One region of the Pseudovibrio sp. JE062 genome, then DNA from elsewhere that is predicted to be linked to it. Evidence: riboswitches for the same ligand, from Rfam matches in the RefSeq annotation. Region 1 holds a riboswitch; each other region holds the start of a gene.
The links. A riboswitch is a leader RNA that binds a small molecule or an ion and turns the genes downstream of it on or off. The one in region 1 is predicted to bind thiamine pyrophosphate.
Positions count from the first base shown of each region.

Region 2: it holds a riboswitch for thiamine pyrophosphate, as region 1 does, so the genes downstream of both, thiM (hydroxyethylthiazole kinase) here and thiB (thiamine ABC transporter substrate binding subunit) in region 1, are expected to answer to the same signal.
Region 3: it holds a riboswitch for thiamine pyrophosphate, as region 1 does, so the genes downstream of both, PJE062_RS06055 (hydroxyethylthiazole kinase) here and thiB (thiamine ABC transporter substrate binding subunit) in region 1, are expected to answer to the same signal.

Region 1 covers NZ_DS996815.1:116,593-120,724, reverse strand. The annotation lists gene PJE062_RS23125 (efflux RND transporter periplasmic adaptor subunit) at 1-1,250, opposite strand, end outside; TPP riboswitch at 1,503-1,609, shown strand; gene thiB (thiamine ABC transporter substrate binding subunit) at 1,631-2,623, shown strand; gene PJE062_RS23110 (thiamine/thiamine pyrophosphate ABC transporter permease ThiP) at 2,599-4,132, shown strand, end outside.
Region 2 covers NZ_DS996807.1:193,882-198,013, forward strand. The annotation lists gene PJE062_RS08425 (hypothetical protein) at 1-104, opposite strand, end outside; gene thiE (thiamine phosphate synthase) at 273-914, opposite strand; gene thiM (hydroxyethylthiazole kinase) at 898-1,710, opposite strand; TPP riboswitch at 1,786-1,886, opposite strand; gene PJE062_RS08440 (tyrosine recombinase XerC) at 1,946-2,905, opposite strand; gene PJE062_RS08445 (phospholipase D-like domain-containing protein) at 2,987-4,072, opposite strand.
Region 3 covers NZ_DS996806.1:368,312-372,443, reverse strand. The annotation lists gene PJE062_RS06065 (TRAP transporter substrate-binding protein) at 1-967, opposite strand, end outside; gene thiD (bifunctional hydroxymethylpyrimidine kinase/phosphomethylpyrimidine kinase) at 980-1,783, opposite strand; gene PJE062_RS06055 (hydroxyethylthiazole kinase) at 1,783-2,538, opposite strand; TPP riboswitch at 2,578-2,686, opposite strand; gene PJE062_RS06050 (Lrp/AsnC ligand binding domain-containing protein) at 2,896-3,132, shown strand; gene PJE062_RS06045 (xanthine dehydrogenase family protein molybdopterin-binding subunit) at 3,203-4,132, opposite strand, start outside.

The DNA.
Region 1 (4,132 bases):
GTCCCTTCAGACCAGATGGGAGCACCTTGCGCCGGTGACATCCGTTCCATTCCCGCAGAAAGTGAGCTTTCACTGTCGATCAGGAACTGCGCTGAAGTAACAACTTCATCGCCAGCCTGCAGACCTTGCAGGATCTCTGTCCGGCTGCCTTCACCAAAACTACCGGTCAAACCGGGGGTCACGATACGGGGCTGAAAGGTGCCTTCCTCCGTTTGCAGGATTACCCGTTCAGACATACCTGTGCGGATCAATGCGCTGGTGGGAATGGTGATTGCATTTCGCGTTTCAGAAGGAATGATCGTGACGCGGCCAAACATGTTGGGACGTAAGAAGCCCTTGGAGTTATCGAAATGCAGCCGAACAGGCAGTGTACGGGTGACAGAGTCCAGCTCCGGATAGATGTAGTCAATCCGTCCATCCAGCACTTTTCCGGGCAAATGCTCAAAGCTGGCCAGCACTTCGCTGTTCGGGCTTAACCGGGCAATATCCTGCTCAAACACATCCACCATCAGCCAGACAGAAGACAGGTCTGCAAGCGTCAAGGCAATGGAATCTGGCTGTAGGTACATGCCATCCGCTGCTTCCAGTGTGGTCACCACACCCGATTGCGGCGCAAAAACCTTGAAGACATCCGCAGGCTTGCTAGCCCGGGCCATCTGATCAATCTGAGCGGTATCGATACCGTAGTTCTGAAGCTGGATACGGATGTTTTGCTCAGCGGCTCTATCACCTCCTCGCACCGCTCTGATCAGATCAGCACTGGCAACCGTCACTTCCGGTGCGTAGACAGTAAAAAGCAGGTCTCCCTTTTCAACGGGATCACCGACCGCGCGAATGTTGAGTTTCTGGATCCATCCTTCGGTCCGCAGATGAACCTGACTGGAACGGTGCTCATCATAGCCAACAAAGCCAACGCTTTCGATTTTCTGAGAAATCGGCTCCACACTGGCAATCGCTGTACGGACACCAATCGTATTGATGACACTCGGTGAAAGCGTCACACCAGTCCCATTTGGCTGCGTTTCCTCGCCAGCATAAACAGGGATGAGATCCATACCCATGGGAGACTTACCGGGTTCATCGCGCCGGAAGTTCGGATCCATAGGCGCAACCCAATACAGTATCTCTTTGTCAGTGCCACCAGAACTTCCCGAAGTCCAATCTACTGAACTGCCAAGAAAAATTCCAAGCCCAGCCGAGACACTCGCAACAACCGCAAACCCAACCACAACAGCGTACTTACTACGCATCGGTCCTGTCCTGCTCTACCAATCACGGGTCCAACCTGAAGCAACCCGCCAGCATCCGAAAACACCAACACCACTCCAAGCCCTCACCATTACGCCGCTTTTTGCTGACATAACGCAGCACAAAACAGCTTAGAGCCGAACATGATAATCGTTCCAGTTACTGGAAGGTCAAGTGTTCTTGTTAATCTCAATTTTGTTAGCTCTTCAACTTGCTGCTTACAGTTGCGCTGCTCTTCTTTTCCAGTTAAGAACCGCTTGACCTCGGGGTGCGCGCTTTTGTCGTGCTGAGATGCCAGATTGGCGAACCCGTTGAACCTGAACCGGCTAGAACCGGCGGAGGGAAGGGTACCGGTTTCATCCATCCTTGCCCTCTCGCCGCAATGGAGGATGACTTGAAACATCTGTTAATTGCTGCGGGATTACTCACTGCAACATCGGCAATGGCTGCCGAAAAACCAGAACTCACCGTTTACACCTATGACAGCTTCGTTTCCGACTGGGGCCCAGGCCCTAAAGTGGAAGAAGCATTTGAAGCGATCTGCGAATGTGATCTGAACCTAGTTGGTGTTGAAGATGGCGCAGCGCTGCTTTCCCGCCTTCGTCTTGAAGGCAACAACACCGATGCAGATGTTGTTCTGGGGCTGGATACCAATCTGATTGAGACAGCCAAAAAGACCGGTCTGTTTGCACCGCATGCCGTTGAAGCGAAGTACACTCTGCCGGTGGACTGGGCAGATGAGACCTTTGTGCCTTACGACTGGGGCTATTTCGCTTTTGTGCATAAGAAGGGCGCAACGGTTCCTTCCAATTTCCGTGAGTTGGCTGAGAGCGACACCAAAATCCTCATTCAGGATCCACGCTCCTCCACTCCGGGCCTTGGCTTGCTGCTTTGGGTGAAATCTGCTTATGGTGACGAAGCTGCAGATATCTGGGCAGGGCTTTCCGACAATATCGTGACTGTTACCAAAGGCTGGTCTGAAGCCTATGGTCTCTTCCTTGATGGGGAAGCGGACATGGTGCTCAGCTACACCACGTCTCCGGCTTATCATCTGATTGCCGAAGAAGATGACAGCAAAACCACCGCTGCATTTGATGAAGGCCATTACATGCAGGTGGAAGTGGCAGCGAAACTTGCAGGTACCGATCAGCCGGAGCTGGCAGACAAGTTCCTGAACTTCATGGTTTCTGACGCTTTCCAGAGCATCATTCCAACAACCAACTGGATGTACCCGGCAGTTACACCTGCAAGCGGTCTTCCAGCAGGTTTCGAAACCTTGCAAACACCTGAAAAGGCTTTGCTGCTTGCACCTAAAGATGCAGTTGCTGCACGACGTGAGGCTCTGCCGGAATGGCTCGAAGCGCTCAGCCAGTAAGCTCGCTTCCCGGAGTTGCCGCGGCATTGCTCGTCGCGGCACTCATTCTTGGCACGCTGGCTGCTGTTGCGCTGCGTGCCGAAGCCGGGCATGGTTTTTCTTTGTCAGACTGGGCGGCACTTAAGTTTACGCTCACACAAGCCGTGCTTTCAGCCGTGATCAGCGTAGGGTTGGCGGTGCCTGTTGCACGCGCGCTGGCACGCCGCCGGTTTAAGGGCCGCAGCCTGTTGATCGCCTTGCTTGGCGCCCCGTTTATCCTTCCGGTTATTGTCGCCATTCTTGGCCTGTTACAGGTGTTTGGACGTTCCGGTTGGATATCAGAAGTACTGGTTTATTTCGGTGCATCTCCCATCCGTATCTATGGCCTGCACGGTGTTGTGCTGGCTCATGTGTTCTTCAACCTGCCATTGGCAACGCGCCTCATATTGCAGGGATGGCAAGAGGTGCCATCGGAGCGTTTTCGCCTTGCGGCTCAGTTGGGGTGTGACGGCTGGTCTTTGTTCTGCCTGATCGAGCTTCCCATGCTCAAGCGCATTCTTCCCGGCGCACTTGCCGTGATTTTTGCTATTTGTCTCACTAGTTTTGCCGTTGCACTCACCCTTGGTGGAGGTCCCCGCGCTACGACGATTGAATTGGCGATTTATCAGGCCTTTACCTATGATTTTGACCTTGGACGTGCAGCACTTCTCTCTGCCCTGCAATTGGCGCTGACAGCCGCAGCAGCCTTTGCAGCTCTGAAGCTTTCCCAAGGTGAAGGCTTTGGTGCGGGATTAGACAGAGCCATCCAGCGCTGGGATGGTGGTGCGCCTATCATCGATAGTTTCTGGATCATACTCGCCGCTGTCTTCCTGCTTCTGCCACTCAGCGCTGTTGCGCTTTCTGGTGTCGCAGGTCTTTTTTCTCTGCCGTTCATAGTGATCAAATCCGCATTGATCTCGGTAGGCGTTGCTTCAGCCAGCACAATCATTCTGTTGTTGCTTGCGTTGCCGATGGCTGCAGCCATTGCTGTTAGAAGGCACAGCCCTGTAGAACTTGCGGGCATCCTTGGCCTTGCTGCTTCTCCATTGGTGATCGGCACAGGGCTGTTCATCATCATCCGCCCCTGGGCAAACCCAACAGATCTCGCGTTACCTGTCACTGCGCTGGTTAACGCAGCCATGGCCCTGCCGTTCGCCCTGCGCATTCTGGTTCCAGCTGCAAAGGATACTGTTTCCCGTCATGGACGTCTGGCACTGTCTTTGAACATGGAAGGCTGGGTGTTCTTCACGCATGTCTTCATTCCGCGCATGAGGCCTCAGATTGGCTTTGCTGCAGGCCTCGCTGCTGCGCTTTCCATGGGCGATCTGGGTGTGATTGCTCTTTTTGCTGATCCTGAGATTGCAACACTGCCTTTGCAGATCTATCGCCTCATGGGTGCTTACAAGATGGGAGCGGCGGCAGGTGGCGCACTGTTGTTGCTGGTGCTTTCCATGTCTTTATTCTGGCTCTTAGACCGAGGAGGACGCTGGC
Region 2 (4,132 bases), on a different contig from region 1:
TCAGATTTGCGGACTTCGCAGGCGGTTTGGGCTTGTCCTTCAGAGGCAAAGAAAGCGAATGTGCTGAACAGCGTGCACATGAACGTTGTTTGACTAAGCTTCATGACGAACGGCCCCCCGCCAGAAACGCACCTCAGAGGAAAACACTGGTGATGCGTTTAAAACAAAAGCTTGGAGCGATTTGCATGAACTCAATGAATGCACCAAACTTCAGTTCTCTCATATATCAATGTAGATGGGCTCTGTGAGGAGTAAATGCGTGTTTTATCCTATCACCCTAGGTCTTTTACGCTTTTGACGATTTCCTGAAGCTTGCGCGTAGCTTCCGCAGCACTGGGTGCCCCACAGATTGCTGAAATGACAGCAACACCATCAGCCCCAGCTTTGATCACTTGATCCGCATTGGCAAGAGAAATTCCGCCAATCCCAACAACAGGCAGCTGTGATTGAGCAGTTAAGCCAGCAAAGTTCTGCATCCCCACATCAGCTGCATCATCTTTGCTGTTGGTCGGAAAGCATGCGCCGATGCCGAGGTAATCGCAGGCTGCAATGTCCGCAGCGTCCAGCTCATCCTGAGTGCTCACCGACAGTCCAAGCAGCTTATCTGCCCCGATCAATTCCCGCGCTTTAGTGGCGTTCATGTCATCTTGTCCAACATGAACACCATCGGCATCAACGGCCAGCGCAACATCTACACGGTCATTGACGATCAAAGGCACATTGAGCGGTTTAAGCGCCTGCATCAGCCGTTCTGCCAGCTCAATCTGCTCTTTGGTGCTGCCAGTTTTATCGCGCAGTTGCACCACAGTAGCACCGTTTTGAGCGGCTGCGACTGCGATGTTGACGGGATCCTGGCCAGGGCAGTCTTGCGGCCCCAGCACTAGATATACGGAAAGATCAAGCAACGGCTTCATGCATCTCAACCCGAGCTGTTGCATTGAGGATATCACCGTTCAGCTGATAGAGACCATTGATGATATCCAACTGCAAACTTGCTGGTCCTGCGGTATCTTTCGCAGCAATCTCACCAGTTACACCGAGGAAAACCATTGCATCGACTGCAGCATCAAACGGATCATCGCAAACTGCGAGCGTTGCGCCAGTGAGGGCCGTTGCCGTGCAGCCGAGGCCAGTCACGTATGGCATCATCTTATCCCCGTTGGCGACTTCAGCAGTGCGCGTGCCGTCAGTGATGAAGTCGACCGGACCAGAGACAACAACCACAGCACCAGTCTGTTTCGCCAGCTCTTTCGCACCAGCCAGAGCAGTCTCAGAGCTATCCGTGCTATCAACGCCTTTTCCGCCTGCACCCTGACCGGCAAGTGCCATGATTTCAGAGGCATTACCGCGAATGACGCTCGGCTTATTCTCCAGCAATTCAGCAGCAAGTTTAGTGCGGAAGGTGAGGGCGCCGACAGCCACCGGGTCCAGCACCCATGGACGACCAGCCTTGTGAGCTGCAGCTGTTGCCAGCTTCATCGCCTCTGCTTGCGCAGGAGTAACGGTGCCTACGTTGACCACTAATGCCCCTGCAACACTTGCAAGTTCAGGGGCTTCCTCTGGTCCATCTACCATGGCAGGAGAAGCACCAATCGCCAGCAGGGCGTTGGCAGTGGTGTTCGCCACCACGATGTTCGTCATGTTATGGACGAGTGGACTGTTTTCACGAATTGCGGAAAGAGTTGCGCAAGCGCTTTCGACACGACCCATTTTTATCCTCGGTCTTGTTGTGCGAAAGAGAGCTGGTGTCAGGGCCTTGGCATATTGCCAGAAGAAACTGTCCCCCAACACGGTGTGAGTGCTCCCTTCGCTGGAATTATCCAGATCAGGTTCATCGAGTATGATCTCAGCCACGACACAAGTGCCGGGCACCCCGTTTCACAGCTCTGAACCTAAGGGGTCTGCCGGAGGAGATCAAGGCGATGTGGAGGAGGGGGACAACCTATCAACGGCGCGGATGTGCTTTGTCGTAGGCATCCAACAGCTGTGCACTGTTCACTTCCGTATAAATCTGCGTGGTAGAAAGGCTTGCGTGGCCCAAAAGCTCCTGAATGCTCCGCAAATCCCCGCCTTCAGACAGCAAATGCGTCGCAAAGGAATGGCGCAATGCATGGGGAGTAGCCGTATCCGGAAGCCCAAGTGCACTGCGGATTTTTTGCATGGCCAGCTGAATCATGCGAGCGTTGAGCGCTCCACCGCGAACACCGCGGAAGAGGGGCGAGTTCGCTGAAAGGTCATAGGGGCATTGATCTTTGTAAGCTTCAATAGCTTCAACGACCACAGGCAAAACCGGAACAAGCCGTTCCTTATTACCTTTACCGCGCACTTTCAAAGACTTATCGCCTTCTTTCGGTGCCGTCGCCGGTGTCAGAGACAACGCTTCAGAGATGCGAAGTCCGCAGCCGTACAGGAGAGTAAACACCGCAGCATTGCGCGCTTCAACCCAGGGAGTATCCTCGAAAGCCAGATCGCTGCTGACGATAGCTTTGGCCTCCTCAACGGGGATAGGCTTGGGTAAGCTGCGGGGAAGTCTCGGCGTACGCACCGCTGCAGCACCGGCCGCATTCACCTCGCCGCGCTCCTCCAGAAACGAGAGGAACGAGCGAATACCAGCCAGACCGCGAGCAAGCGTCCGCGTCTGCGCGCCGTCTTTCCGACGCGTTGCCAGAAAGCCGCGAAAGTCTTTTGGTTTCAACGACTCCAGATGCCGCAGAGCAACTGGCTCACCCTCATAGCTGGTCATGAAACGCAGGAACTGACGCGTGTCGCGCTCATACGCTTCCAGTGTCCGCTCAGCCAGTCGCCGTTCGGAGCCAAGATGATCAATCCAGTCTTCAATCGCTGCGGTAACATCTGGTTTGCAGATGATGAGTAAGTCTTCGCCGCTATCCAGGGAATTTGCCATTCGCCAAGTGTAAGCGCCAAATCTGGCTGAATGGTTACCAAAAGATAAACATTCACGCCTTTACGAAATGGCTGAGCAGATTTAGTCGATCACGATTGGTTCCCCGTGGTCGCTGATGATCCGGTCAATCTCCTGCCGTGCCGCCATCGCAAACCGTTTCTGGTTCTCCGTTGGGGCAACGGAATCCCCCAGAACAACGATATTCTCGTCATTAAACCGGTTCGCAGGGCCAGTGTAGTTGAAACTGCCAACAATCATGATGCTATCGTCAATCACCATAAGCTTATGATGCAGCTTGCCAATCCGGCTCGATCCGCGAACGAAGTGCAGATCAGCGCCAGCTTCTGCAAGAGGCTGCGTCGCGGCCCAATCCTGCCCGCCTTGCCGGGCGTCAAGAGCACCGCGCACCTGTCTTCCTGCTTCCATCAGCAGCAACATGGCATCATCAATGCCGGAGCTTTTGGAGAAGGTGAAGATCGCAAAGTCCACCCGTTCCTTAGCTTTCGTCATCTGTTTCGTGACTTCCATCTCCGGCGCATGGTCCGGCGCAAAGCAAACTTTCACGCGGATGTCGTCAACCACCACCTCTTTCGGTGTGTTTTCGGACTCATTCTCATCCACGCTGTAGCGGCCAAATCTTCCGCGTTTAATCTCCCTGAATTCCCGCTCAAAGATGTCAGCGACCTTCTCATCCTTGATGATAAGAAGATGGTTCAGATTGCGATGCGTGCCGGTCTCCGTGAAGTTTGTGGAGCCGGTCAGAACAGCATTGCCGTCACGAATGATGAATTTCTGATGGAATATCCGTGGGTTAAAATCCGTCCGTACCCACACTTTGGAACGCAGTAGCGCCGCATGAAGCTGGCGGTTCACCTCGTTCTCAACACGAGGGTCACTGGTATGCGGGTCATCCGCAGGCTCATCCACGCTTAGATAATCCGCCTCGGATACCACTCGCACCCGCACGCCGCGCCGTTTTGCGTTAATTATTGCGTTGGTTATGCGTTTATTGTCTATTTCTTGAATTGCTATGTCGAGACTTCGCACTGCAGCATCGATAAACGCAATAATCTCGCCCTCCAGATCATCCAGCGGATTATCCGGCAAATGATCGAGGACTGTTTTCGGACCAACGAGGAATTTCAGATTCTCGGTTTGAACTGCCATTGTACCCTCCCAGCGTCATAACATCTTACCCTAGGGTAGATGATGTGTCGGTACACAATT
Region 3 (4,132 bases), on a different contig from region 1:
TGGTTTCCTTCAAGGCAGCAAGAACCTCTTCAGGGAACTCACGCACCTCTACCCCATGCTCTTCCTGCAGCACCTTCAGGCTCGCTGCATTCTGTGCATTGGCCTCAGAAAGCGCCAGATCAGCTTCCACACGGCAAGCCTCTTCAACCACCGCCTGAAGCTCAGGAGAAAGACCTTCCAGCGCAACCGCATTCACAATCGCTTCGCCAGTACCGTTTGGCTTATTAAAGCCCGGACCGTAATAGTATTTGACCAGTTTGTGAAAGCCCAGCGCACTGTCAGTCCAAGGTCCGAGGAACTCCACGCCATCCACCACATGGGTCTGCAAACTGGTGAAGATTTCTGCAGCTGGAATGTTGACCGGGGTAACGCCCAGTTTGCGCAGGATCTCACCACCGAGACCAACCATGCGCAGTTTGCGCCCTTTCAGGTCATCCAGCGTTTCAACAGGTTCACGATACCAGCCCGCCATGGTTGGGCCAGCATTACCGGCCATAAACGGCTTCACGCCAAACGGCGCGTAAAGCTCATCCCATAATTCCTGACCACCCATCTGATCCACCCAGGCAGTATGCTCCTGAGGCAGCAGACCGAAAGGAACGGTTGTAAAAAACACTGAGCCCGGCATCTTGCCAGCCCAGTACAAAGCAACGGAATGGCCCATCTGTGCAGTGCCGCTTGAAACAGCGTCAAACACCTCAAAAGCCGGAACCAGCTCACCTGCAGCAAACAGGCGTACACGCATCCGACCATTACTCATAATGTTGATGCGGTCACAAATGCGTTGCGCAGACATTCCTGGACCTGGCAGGTTCTTCGGCCAGCTGGTCACCATGCGCCATTCGATCACCGGTTCAGCATCCTGAGCCAGAGCAGGTGCAGCAAGTGCAGCGCCACCAGCAACCGCCCCAGCGGTTAGCCCCAGCGCCTGTCGGCGGGTCAGATTATTATCTTTGTTCTTGGTCATTATCTCCGCCTTTTATTCAGACCAGAATTCGTGGAAATGGTGCACAGGCCCATGTCCCTCGCCTACGTCAAGCGTATCTGCAGCTTTAATCGCCTGACTAATATATTCTTTCGCTTCGCCAATGGCGTCTTGCAGCGCCAGCCCCTTGGCCAGTTCCGCCGCAATCGCAGAAGACAGGGTACAGCCAGTCCCATGTGTGTTCTGCGTTTCATGCCTTGGCGCCGTGTACCACCTCTCCACATCGCGGGAGAGGAAGAGGTCATCACATGTATCATCAGATCCATGTCCGCCTTTCAGCAGAACCCCGTTTGCGCCCATGTCCAGCAGAAGCAAAGCTTGGCTGTGCATATCTTCACGGGATCCGGCCACCGGCTGGTCCAGCAAAAAGGCCGCTTCCTGCATATTCGGCGTAATCAACACCGCCATAGGAAACAGCTTTTGCTTCAGGACCGAAACAGCGGAGGTTTGCAACAAAACATCACCAGAAGTTGCAACCATCACCGGGTCAAGGATGACGCGCTTAACATCATATTCCGCCAGCTTTGTGGCAATAACATCGATAATCTCTGGCTGTGAAAGCATGCCGATTTTCACGGCATCCACCTTCAGATCAGAGAAAACAGCATCCATCTGGTCCGCCACGAATGCTGGCGGCACATCATGAATGGCTGTCACACCTTTGGTGTTTTGGGCCGTCAGCGCAGTGATCACACTGGCCCCATAAACACCGCGAGCCGAAAAGGCTTTCAGGTCTGCCTGAACGCCAGCACCACCGCCTGAATCCGAGCCCGCAATTGTGACTGCAATCGCACTCATTAGGCCAATACCCCACCTTTATTATTCATTGTTTCGAGCTTGAGGCGCTCGTTGAATTGGTCAGCCTTCAAGCCATAGAGGGTATCGATGAAAGCTGGAGTGAAGCTTCCCGGCCCATTTGCCTGCTCTGCGGCAATCTCGCCGCATACACCATAGACAGCCAGCGCCGCAACCACGGCAAGTTCCTGATCCGGCTCAACAGCAGCAAAACCCGCCAGTACTCCCCCCAATGCACAGCCGATGCCAGTCACCTTGTCCATATAGGCATGCCCGTTGCCGATGGTGTAGGTTGCCTCCCGGCCAAACACCGCATCTTCATTTCCGGTGCGTACAAGCAGCGTATCCTCACGGACCGCTCCACTCAGCCCAGCGCTTTCAGTCATATTTGCTTTCAGGATGGAGATGTTGTCCTGCAAAATGTCCTTCGCAAACTCCATGCGAATGTCAGTACGATCCACTTTAACCGGGTCCAGCACCACGGGGATAGATTTCTTCGCAGCATTCTCAAGCCCCAACCGGATCCCATGCCTGCGCTTTCCATCTAGCGTCCCAAGGTTGACCAGCAACCCGTCGACACCCTGAACGAATGCAGGAATTTCATCATGAGCGGCTGTCATGGACGGTACAATGTTACAGGCCAACATAATGTTCGCGGTAATGCTCTGCGCAACAGAGTTCGTCAGGCAATGAACCCGCACACCACGCTCACGCAGGTTCTCAAACACTTGCCAGAGATCTTCAGCTTTGTAGGACATTTGTTTCGCTCCCTATTGATTACGGCGGGAACGATTACCTTGGTACTCATCCCAATTCCCTCCGCCGGCACGACCCGGATCAGGTTCTAGGAGTTGGCCTTCCGCCTCTCAGCCCGGCAGTCACTACCGAGCACCCCCATTGGTTAGAATTTTTTGCTAGCAAACCCACAAGCGAACTGCAAGTGGAAACGAGAGACCGCGACAATAGGCAACTGGGGGTAGATTTCGCTTAAAAAACGCAAAAGCTTGCAAAAAAACGCAGCTTCAACGCAAAATGCTCACAAAACAACGCAAACTCAATTTTGAGCGCACCCGGAAAGACAAAACAGGCTTACGGGACAGAAGGATAGCAGATTAATGATTCCGTTCTTTGTACAGATCAAATGCCAGCTCGGAAAAACCTATCAGGTTGCCAACGCCATCGCAGACGCGGAAGTCGCCTCCGAGATCTACTCCACTTCCGGGGATTTCGATCTGCTGGCCAAGTTCTACATCAACGACGATGAAGACATCGGACACTTCGTTGCCAACAAGGTACAGGTCTTCGAAGGCATCCAGGACACCAGAACCATCATTACCTTCAAAGCATTCTGATACCTACGAAAACAGGCGGGACACCAGCCCGCCTGCACAATCCCGTTTCAATGTCTGGTAATAGCTTCGCTCAGCCCTGAGCATCCTGAATAGCACTCCAAACAGCAACCGGCGTCGCGGGCATATCTATATGCTCAACCCCGGCATTCTTGCGCAGCGCATACTGCACAGCATTCATCACCGCCGGCGCCGCGCCAATAGAACCAGCCTCACCAGCCCCTTTAATGCCCATCGCATTTGTCGTGGAAGGAACGTTGCTTGTCGAGAAATCAAAACTCGGCAAATCATCAGCACGCGCAACATGATAGTCCATGAAGGATGCTGACAGCAGCTGTCCGGTTTCATCATAAACCGTGTTCTCACATAGCGCCTGAGAGATCGCCTGCCCGGTACCACCATGCACCTGGCCAGCAAGAAGCATCGGGTTCACCGTCACCCCGAAGTCGTCCACGATCACATAATTGACCACGTCCGTCTTCCCGGTTTCCGGATCAATCTCCACTTCACACACATGCGTGCCATTCGGATAAGTGCACTCATCCTGCATGACTTTTTCTGCAGCGCTCAAGGTATCCGGCTGTGATCCCGCAACATCAGCAAGGCTGATCTGCTGGTCAGTTCCGACCACACGCACCTGCCCGGCTTCCAGCGTCAGATCCGCAGCACCAACCTCCAGCTTTTCACTGGCGATCTCCTTGATCTTTTTAACCAGTGTCTCAGAGGCCGCCTTCACAGAAGGCAATCCAATCGGGATCGAACGTGATCCACCAGTGCCACCACCGGTCGCCACACGGTCCGTATCCCCCTGCACCATCTCAACCTGATCAAGCTGCAAACCAAGATACTCGGCAATCACCTGACCATAAGCTGTCGCATGACCCTGACCGTTGCTCTGCGTCCCGATCAGCAATGTCACACTGCCGTTCTTGTTCAGCTCAAGCTTGGCCTCTTCACCACCCGCAAAGGCACAGGCCTCCACATAGGTCGACAAGCCAATACC